Regions from separate parts of the Streptomyces sp. NPDC002265 genome, predicted to be linked through region 2. Evidence: predicted binding sites of a transcription regulator. Region 2 holds the regulator's gene; the other holds the start of a gene.
The links. The regulator HspR, encoded in region 2, represses chaperone genes until heat shock. The targets are predictions, from matches to a motif close to TTGAGNNNNNNNNNCTCAA.

Region 1 (4,440 bases), on a different contig from region 2:
CGGCCGGTCGTGACCGCGGGTGACGGACAGCCTGCGCAAGCCGTCGAGCGCGGCGAGCGCCGCGTCCACGAGCAGCCGCTCCGAGCGGCCGTCCGAGGTGTCCATCAGGAAGCAGCCGTTGGCGATGATCTGCAACAGCCCGCCCTGGCGGCGCAGTACGACCTCGCCGTACGGGCCCTCGCGGCGGTCCAGGACTTCGGGAGTGTCGTATGACGTGGGCATCGGCCCATCCTGGCACTTTGCTGACGGATCGTTGACGGATTTGCTCCGGCGCAGGGGCACACCCGCGTGGAGTCATCTCGGTACGCGGGCGCCGCCACCGGGTACCGCTCCTGTGCCGTACCGCGTCGTGCCGGACGCGGGGGCTGTATTGGAGGTTGCTGTGAATCGGCGTGTGCGTGGCGCCGGTCATAGACAGTGACCCCGTGGTGCGCGAAGGGTGGGGGCGAACCGGAAGGAGCGCCTCACCGTGGAACGGACTGCGACCGCCGCCTCCCCGGCGGATCCGGACGACTTCCTCGCGAACGCCCCGGATGCGGATGCCGCGGCTCCGGGCCCGGCGCTCGCGGACACCGACACCTCCGCCCTGCTGGGCGGGATGCCCAGACAGTGGATCCCGGCCGTGGCGACCACGTCGGAGACCCCGTACGCGGCGGCGCCCGGGGCGGTGCCTGAAGCGCGCCCGGCGGCGGGTCCGGCCAGGGGTCCGGCGGGTTCGGCGTCAGGTCCGGCCAGGGGTCCGGCGTCCGGGCCGGCCGCGGGGGCGCGGCCGTGGCTGCGCCTGCGTCCCTGGCGGCTGCTCCCCACTCCCGCCGGAACGCCGTTCGCCTTCGCCTTCACGGCCGTGCTGGCCGTCACCTCAATGATCACGTCCTACGCCGATCCCGCCCTGGTGCACACCCTCCACCAGGGCTCCAGCACCGACGTGGCGCACCTTGTGCGCACCCCCGTACTGGTCCTGCTGGCCAGCGCGCTGTGGATCGCGGGCGGGGTTCTGTCCGTCTACGCGATCTGCTGTCTGCTCGTCCTCACCGCCCTGGAGCGGCGGATAGGAGGACTGCGCACGGCCGGTGTCTTCCTGCTCGGGCACGTCACGGCGACCCTCGCGACCGAGGTTCCGGTGGGACTGGCCGTCCTGGCCGGCCGTCTCCCCGCCAGTTCCCTGCACCGCCTCGACTACGGCATCAGCTTCGGGGTCGCCGCCGGTGTCGGCGCCCTGACGGGTCTGCTCGCCCCGTGGCTGGGCCGGCCGTTGCTCGTGGTGTTCGCCGCGATGCTGGTGCGCGACCTGATCGGGTTCGCGGACCCGATGACGAACTGGGGGCATCTGATGTCCCTGGCGGTCGGCTGCGCCACCTGGCCGGTGACGCGCCGCTGGCACCGCGGCCGCGCCGCCACCGTGGCGGCGCGGTGACCTCCCGCCGCCCCGCCTGTCGCGGTGGCCGCACGTAAGGACCTTCCTGTCGCGGTGGCCGCACGCAAGGGCCCGCCTGTCGCGGTGGCCGCACACAAGGGCCTGCCTGCCGCGGTGACCGCACGCAAGGACCTGCCTACTGAGGTGACCAGACGTAAGGAGTCGTCGTGGTCACCGCCCGGAAGCCGAGCCGGCGCAGGATGGGCTCGCTGTCGTCGGAGGCGTCCACGTGCAGATGGGGGACGCCCCGGGCGGCGGCGAGCTCGGCGCGGGCGGCCAGCAGGGCGCGGTAGATCCCCCGGCCGCGCCACTCGGGCAGCGTCGAGCCGCCCGCCAGCGAGGCGAAGTCGCTGCCGGGGCGGAAGGTCAGCCAGGCCGCGCAGACCACCTCGCCCCGCGCCTCGGCGACCAGGACGGCGATCTCCTCCGGAGCGCGGGCCACGCGCCCGGTCAGGTCGTCGGCGATCGAGCTCAGGTCCAGGCCCCAGACCGCCGTCTCCAGGGCCGCCACCCGGCGCAGGTCGGCGTCCGCGGTGACCTGGCGCACGGTGACGCCGTCCGGTGCGGCGGGTGATTCCGCCGCCAGCCGCGCCACGGATCCGATGAGGACCGTCTCCCGCGCCTCGGGCTCGAAGCCCGCCGCGCGCAGCCGGTCCGTGAGATCGGCCGGGCTGTCGTGCCCCCGGACCTTCCACTCCACCGCCTGTCCGCGGGCCGCGAAGAAGTCCCGCTGCCGTGCGATCAGCTCGTCGACCTCGCGCCCGCGCAGGCCGCCCAGATCGCGCGGTCCGCTGACGAAGCCGCGGAAGCCCAGGTCGAGGCGGAGCAGTGGGCCGTCGTACTCGTACGCGACTCCGGGCGGCGGGGCACAGCGCAACTGGGCGTCGTAGGCGTCGAGCAGGCTCTGGGTTTCCGTCATGGGGAAGAACGTACGGCCGGGGGACCGGGCACGGGCAACACCTTTTCGCGGGGCGTGCGGAGCGGGGGTGGAGCGGGGGAGCGGAAGGCGGGCGGAACCGCGGGAGGAGGGGAGGCGGGGAAGAGGGGGGAAGCGGGGAGGTGAGGGCGGAAGCAGACGGGGTCCGGCGGTGTTGTGCCGGGTGTCACCCGTTGCGGCGGAGTCGATCGCTCAGAGCGAACACCCGGTGGGGAACATTCGGAGGCTCAGGTGCATTGAGTCGGCATAGCTCAACTTGCATGCCGAAGGGGAGATCATGGCTTCGACGTCCACACCGCTCACTCTGCCTGTGCTGCCGCTCGACGACGAGGTCGTGCTGCCCGGAATGGTGGTGCCGCTCGATCTGAACGACGCCGACGTGCGGGCCGCGGTGGAGGCCGCCCAGGCCGCCGCGCGCTCGGAGCCCGGCAAGCCCAGGGTGCTGCTGGTGCCCCGGATCGACGGGGCGTACGCGGGCACCGGTGTGCTCGGCACCGTCGAGCAGGTGGGCCGGCTGGCCGACGGCGACCCGGGCGCGCTGATCCGCGGCCGCGGCCGCGTGCGCATCGGCGCCGGCACCACCGGACCGGGCGCGGCCCTGTGGGTCGAGGCGACCCGCATCGACGAGAGCGTGCCCGAGCCGCTGCCCGGCCACGTCACCGAACTCGTCAAGGAGTACAAGGCCCTGGCGACCGCCTGGCTGCGCAAGCGCGGCGCCTGGCAGGTCGTGGACCGGGTGCAGGCCATCGAGGACGTCTCCGCGCTCGCCGACAACTCCGGCTACTCGCCGTTCCTGACCACCGACCAGAAGGTGGAGCTGCTGGAGACCACCGACCCGGTGGCCCGGCTGAAGCTCGCGACCCAGCAGCTGCGCGACCACCTCGCCGAGCAGGACGTGGCCGAGACGATCGCGAAGGACGTCCAGGAGGGCGTCGACAAGCAGCAGCGCGAGTTCCTGCTGCGGCGCCAGCTGGAGGCCGTGCGCAAGGAACTGCGCGAGCTGAACGGCGAGAAGGAGGGCGAGGAGTCCGACGACTACCGCGCCCGGGTCGAGGCCGCCGACCTGCCCGAGAAGGTCCGCGAGGCGGCCCTGAAGGAGGTCGACAAGCTGGAGCGCTCCAGCGACCAGTCGCCCGAGGGTTCCTGGATCCGCACCTGGCTCGACACCGTCCTCGAACTGCCCTGGAACGAGCGGACCGAGGACGCCTACGACATCCAGGGCGCCAAGGCGGTCCTGGACGCCGAGCACGCCGGGCTGGACGACGTGAAGGAGCGGATCACCGAGTACCTGGCGGTGCGCAAGCGCCGTACGGACCGCGGCCTGGGTGTCATCGGCGGCCGGCGCGGCGGTGCCGTGCTCGCCCTGGTGGGCCCGCCGGGTGTCGGAAAGACCAGTCTGGGCGAATCGGTCGCCCATGCCATGGGCCGCAAGTTCGTCCGGGTCGCCCTCGGCGGCGTCCGCGACGAGGCCGAGATCCGTGGCCACCGGCGTACGTACGTCGGCGCGCTGCCCGGCCGGATCGTGCGGGCGGTCAAGGAGGCCGGGTCCATGAACCCGGTGGTCCTGCTGGACGAGATCGACAAGGTGGGCTCCGACTTCCGCGGCGACCCGGCCGCGGCCCTGCTCGAAGTCCTCGACCCGGCCCAGAACCACACCTTCCGCGACCACTACCTGGAGGTCGAACTCGACCTCTCCGACGTGGTGTTCCTGGCCACCGCCAACGTGCTCGAAGCCATCCCGGAGGCGCTGCTGGACCGGATGGAGCTGGTCCGCCTGGACGGCTACACCGAGGACGAGAAGGTCGTCATCGCCCGGGACCACCTGCTGCCGCGCCAGCTGGAGCGGGCCGGACTCGGCGCCGACGAGGTGACCCTGGACGAGAGCGCGCTGCGCAAGCTCGCCGGCGAGTACACCCGTGAGGCGGGCGTACGCACCCTGGAGCGGTCCCTGGCCCGGCTGCTGCGCAAGGTCGCGGCCCAGCACGAACTGGGCGAGCGGGAGCTTCCGTTCACCGTCACCGACGCCGACCTGCGCGCGCTGATCGGGCGGCCGCACCATGTGCCGGAGTCCGCGCAGGACCCGGCCGAG
Region 2 (4,440 bases):
CCCGCGCGGGTGGCGGTGGCCGAGCCCCAGCCGGGGGCGCAGACGGTCAAGGCCGAGGACTCGGCCGAGACGGGTGACGACAAGGAGAGCGGTGGCCCGGACGAGGGCTGACGCTCAGACGCGGAAGCGGAAGGAGGGACGTCGGGGATGAGCACCAAGGACTTCATCGAGAAGGACTACTACAAGGTCCTCGGCGTCCCCAAGGACGCGACCGAGGCCGAGATCAAGAAGGCGTACCGGAAGCTCGCCCGCGAGTTCCACCCGGATGCCAACAAGGGCAACGACAAGGCCGAGGAGCGGTTCAAGGAGATCTCCGAGGCGAACGACGTCCTCGGCGACCCCAAGAAGCGCAAGGAGTACGACGAGGCCCGCGCCCTTTTCGGTGCCGGCGGGTTCCGCCCGGGACCGGGCGCGGGCGGCGGCAACTTCAACTTCGACCTGGGCGACCTCTTCGGCGGCGGCCCCCAGGGCGGCGGCGGTGCCGGCGGCTTCGGCGGCGGCATCGGCGACGTCTTCGGGGGCCTGTTCAACCGGGGCGGCGCGGGCACCGGCACCCGCGCCCAGCCCCGGCGCGGCCAGGACATCGACACCGAGGTCACCCTCAGCTTCACCGAGGCGATCGAGGGCGCGACGGTCCCGTTGCGGATGACCTCGCAGCAGGCCTGCAAGGCCTGTTCCGGCACCGGCGACAAGAACGGCACCCCGCGGGTGTGCCCGACCTGCGTCGGCACCGGACAGGTGGCGCGGGGCTCCGGCGGCGGCTTCTCGCTGACGGACCCCTGCCCGGACTGCAAGGGCCGCGGCCTGATCGCCGAGCACCCCTGCATGGAGTGCAAGGGCAGCGGCCGTGCCAAGTCCTCGCGCACCATGCAGGTCCGCATCCCGGCGGGTGTCACCGACGGGCAGCGGATCCGGCTGCGCGGCAAGGGCGCGCCGGGCGAGCGGGGCGGACCGGCGGGCGACCTGTACGTCGTCGTGCACGTCGACGCGCACCCGGTGTTCGGCCGCAAGGACGACAACCTCACCGTCACCGTGCCGGTGACGTTCACGGAGGCGGCGCTCGGCGGCGAGGTGCGGGTTCCGACCCTCGGCGGCCCGCCGGTGACGCTGAAGCTCCCCCCGGGCACCCCCAACGGCCGCACCATGCGCGCCCGTGGCAGGGGCGCGGTCCGCAAGGACGGCACCCGCGGCGACCTGCTGGTCACCGTCGAGGTGAGTGTTCCGAAGGACCTGTCGGGGAATGCTCGTGACGCACTGGAGGCGTATCGCGAGGCGACCGCGGGGGAGGACCCGCGGGCGGAGCTGTTCGAGGCCGCGAAGGGAGCTTGAGCGTGATGGACGGCCGTCGGCGTAACCCGTACGAACTGAACGAGGAGACCCCGGTCTACGTCATCTCGGTGGCGGCCCAGCTCTCCGGTCTGCATCCGCAGACGCTGCGTCAGTACGACCGCCTGGGTCTGGTCTCCCCCGACCGCACCGCCGGACGGGGGCGGCGCTACTCGGCCCGCGACATCGAACTGCTGCGCACCGTCCAGCAGTTGTCGCAGGACGAGGGCATCAACCTGGCCGGCATCAAGCGGATCATCGAACTGGAGAACCAGGTCGCGGCGCTCCAGTCCCGCGTCGCGGAGATGGAGGCGGCGCTGGAGGGCGCGGCGGCCACGATGCGGCAGCGCGAGGCCGCGGTGCACGCCTCCTACCGGCGGGACCTGGTCCCGTACCAGGAGGTCCAGCAGACCAGCGCGCTGGTGGTCTGGCGGCCGAAGCGGCAGGGGCCCTCGGACTGAGGGCCGCGACGCGGCGGTACGACGCGACGGCACGTGTGTGAAGGGGCCCGGGAGATCTCCCGGGCCCCTTCGCGTGCCTCCGGCGACGGGGTCCGGGCGGACGCCGGGACCCTTCGTGATCATGGTTTGACGGAGCAGTGACGGGTTGTGTGAAACTTTACTTTTCCGTGAACTTCCATTGAGTGAAGGGGCCATAAAAGACCGTTTGGTGAAGAATCTGCAGGGCCTTCGCGACCGACTGTGAGCGAAGCGGAGCATGATGTTGCTATCTCGTTAAGTGCTTCGGCTTGACGCCGACGGTTGCGGACGCGTTGTCTTTTCAGACACCTGGGTCACCATGTCGTACCCATGTCCGGATCGCACTTGAAGTGAGCCCCCGAATGCGTCGTATCGCCATATCCGTGGCCGCGTCCACTATGACTCTCTCGCTGGCAGGCTGCGGCATGCTCAACGCATCGGGGGACGCTGCCGAAGCGAGCCCGACGAAGGGCAACGACGTCACGGTGGGCATCCTGATGCCGGAGAAGACGAACACGCGTTACGCGGACTTCGACTACCCGATCATCAAGGCGAAGGTCGCCTCCCTGACCAACGGCCAGGGCCGGACCGCCTACGCCAACGCCGCCTCCGACGCGGACGTGCAGGCCACCCAGATGCAGAAGATGATCGACGACAAGGTCGACATCATCCTGCTGGACGCCGTCGACTCCCACGCCATCGCGGGCATGGTGAAGAAGGCCAAGGACGCGGGCATCCCGGTCATCGCCTACGACCGTCTGTCCGAGGGCCCGATCGACGCGTACATCTCCTTCGACAACGAGCTCGTCGGCGAGGTGCAGGGCCGCACCCTGGCCGAGCAGGTGGACAACTCCTCCGGCAAGATCGTCATGGTCAACGGCTCGCCCACCGACCCGAACGCCAAGCAGTTCAAGGCGGGCGCGCTCTCCGAGCTCGACGGCAAGGTGGTCATCGCCGACACCTGGGACACCAAGGACTGGAACCCCGACGTGGCCCAGGCCAAGATGACCAAGGCGATCGAGCGGATCGGCAAGAGCAACATCGCCGGCGTCTACGCGGCCAACGACGGTATGGCCGGCGGTGTCATCAAGGCCTTCAAGGCCGCGGGCGTCACCACCATGCCGCCTATCACGGGCCAGGACGCGGAGCTGGCGGGTGTTCAGCGGATCGTCGCCGGCCAGCAGTACATGAGCGTCTACAAGTCGTACCCGGAGGAGGCCGAGGCCGCCGCGCAGATGGCCGTCGCCCGGATCCAGGGTCACGACATCCAGTTCGACGCCCTGACCCGTGACAAGGTCGACAGCCCCACGAACAAGAACATCCCCTCGCTGCTGGTGAGCGTGGTCGCGCTGACCAAGGACAACATCAAGGACACCGTCGTCGCGGACGGCATCTACAAGATCTCCGACATCTGCACGGCCGACTACAAGGCCGCCTGCTCCGCGATCGGCCTCAAGTAGACCCTGGCGCCGCACGGGCCGGCGAGCGGCTCACAGGCCCGCGAACGGCTCGACAGGCCCGTCCCGGCGGTCCGCGAGCGCCTCAGCGGCCTGCACGCGCCTCAGTGGCCCCTGGAGACCTCACCGGTCCCAGGACGCCTCACCAGCCCACGAGTGGCTTCATCGGGATGAGCACGCCCTCCGGGGCGTGCTCCACCGGACGGCTGTCCATGAAGCCGGCCCGGTCGCGGTCGCCCGAGACGCGCACGCCCGTGACCTTCGCGTCGCGCGGCACGTCGTACCAGATCTCGACCTCGACGAGATCGTGTCCGCCGATCTCGACCTGGTCGTGCTGACGCCGTACCGCCATCGCGAAGGTGTCCGCCCGGCCGCGCCGGCCGGCGACGCCCTCCAGGCGCTGCCGCGCGACCACGTACGTGTGGAACTCGGGGTCCTTGTTCTCCACCCGCAGCCGGATCGCACAGAACTGGCCGTCGGGTTGCGCCTCACTGTGCGATCCCGAGACAGCCGTAAGGCCACACCGCAGGGACAGCAAGGTGAACGTGAGGTGTCCATCCTTGTAAGCCCTGGAAGGCCGTTGTACGGCCGCGGAGGGCGACGGACCCGCCGGACTCCCGCCCCCCGCGTCGCAGCCCGCGACAGGCAGCGTCAGAGCCGCGGCCAGTGTCGTCCATGTCAGTGCCCTCGGCAGGCGCCCTTTCGGCATAGGGGAAGTGTCGGGCCGTCGGAGCCGAAAGGGGAGAGGGCGGACACGACGGGAACGCATGGACGGCAGTCACCCGGGGGAGTGGATTCCGCCGAGTACCGGCCGGGTACGGAACACCACCGTCAGCTTGTGGCGATGCGATGGTCGGCGGTGGGCGGAAAGCGGGGCGAACCAGCTGTTTCCCACGGTCGGGCCGAGGGAAGCCGTGTTGCGGAGCAGGTAGGGTCCGCGCATAGTGGCGCCTGCGGAAGAGGCTGGAACCGGGGGTGGGACGGGCGATGGCCGGGCACGGGACGGAGCAGCATCCACACGGTGCCGACCGACTGTGCGAGGCCGGGGATCGGGTGTATTCCCGGGCCGTACGGCGCGGACGGGTGCGCCGTCGTGACGCGGACCCGGTGCCCTGTCTGCTGGAACTGGCCCTGCTGCACCCGGATCCCGACGACATGGACTGGCTGGTGCCGACCGC

Region 1: the regulator HspR is predicted to act here: its motif matches at 2,588-2,606, upstream of lon (endopeptidase La).

The regions. Positions count from the first base shown of each region.
Region 1 is NZ_JBEOWS010000125.1:9,708-14,147, reverse strand. It holds gene ABT085_RS22175 (spermidine synthase family protein) at 1-222, opposite strand, end outside; gene ABT085_RS22170 (rhomboid-like protein) at 470-1,414, shown strand; gene ABT085_RS22165 (GNAT family N-acetyltransferase) at 1,551-2,333, opposite strand; gene lon (endopeptidase La) at 2,629-4,440, shown strand, end outside.
Region 2 is NZ_JBEOWS010000354.1:2,757-7,196, forward strand. It holds gene grpE (nucleotide exchange factor GrpE) at 1-111, shown strand, start outside; gene dnaJ (molecular chaperone DnaJ) at 148-1,329, shown strand; gene ABT085_RS38565 (heat shock protein transcriptional repressor HspR) at 1,335-1,787, shown strand; gene ABT085_RS38570 (sugar ABC transporter substrate-binding protein) at 2,168-3,265, shown strand; gene ABT085_RS38575 (DUF4352 domain-containing protein) at 3,405-4,031, opposite strand; gene ABT085_RS38580 (helix-turn-helix transcriptional regulator) at 4,250-4,440, shown strand, end outside.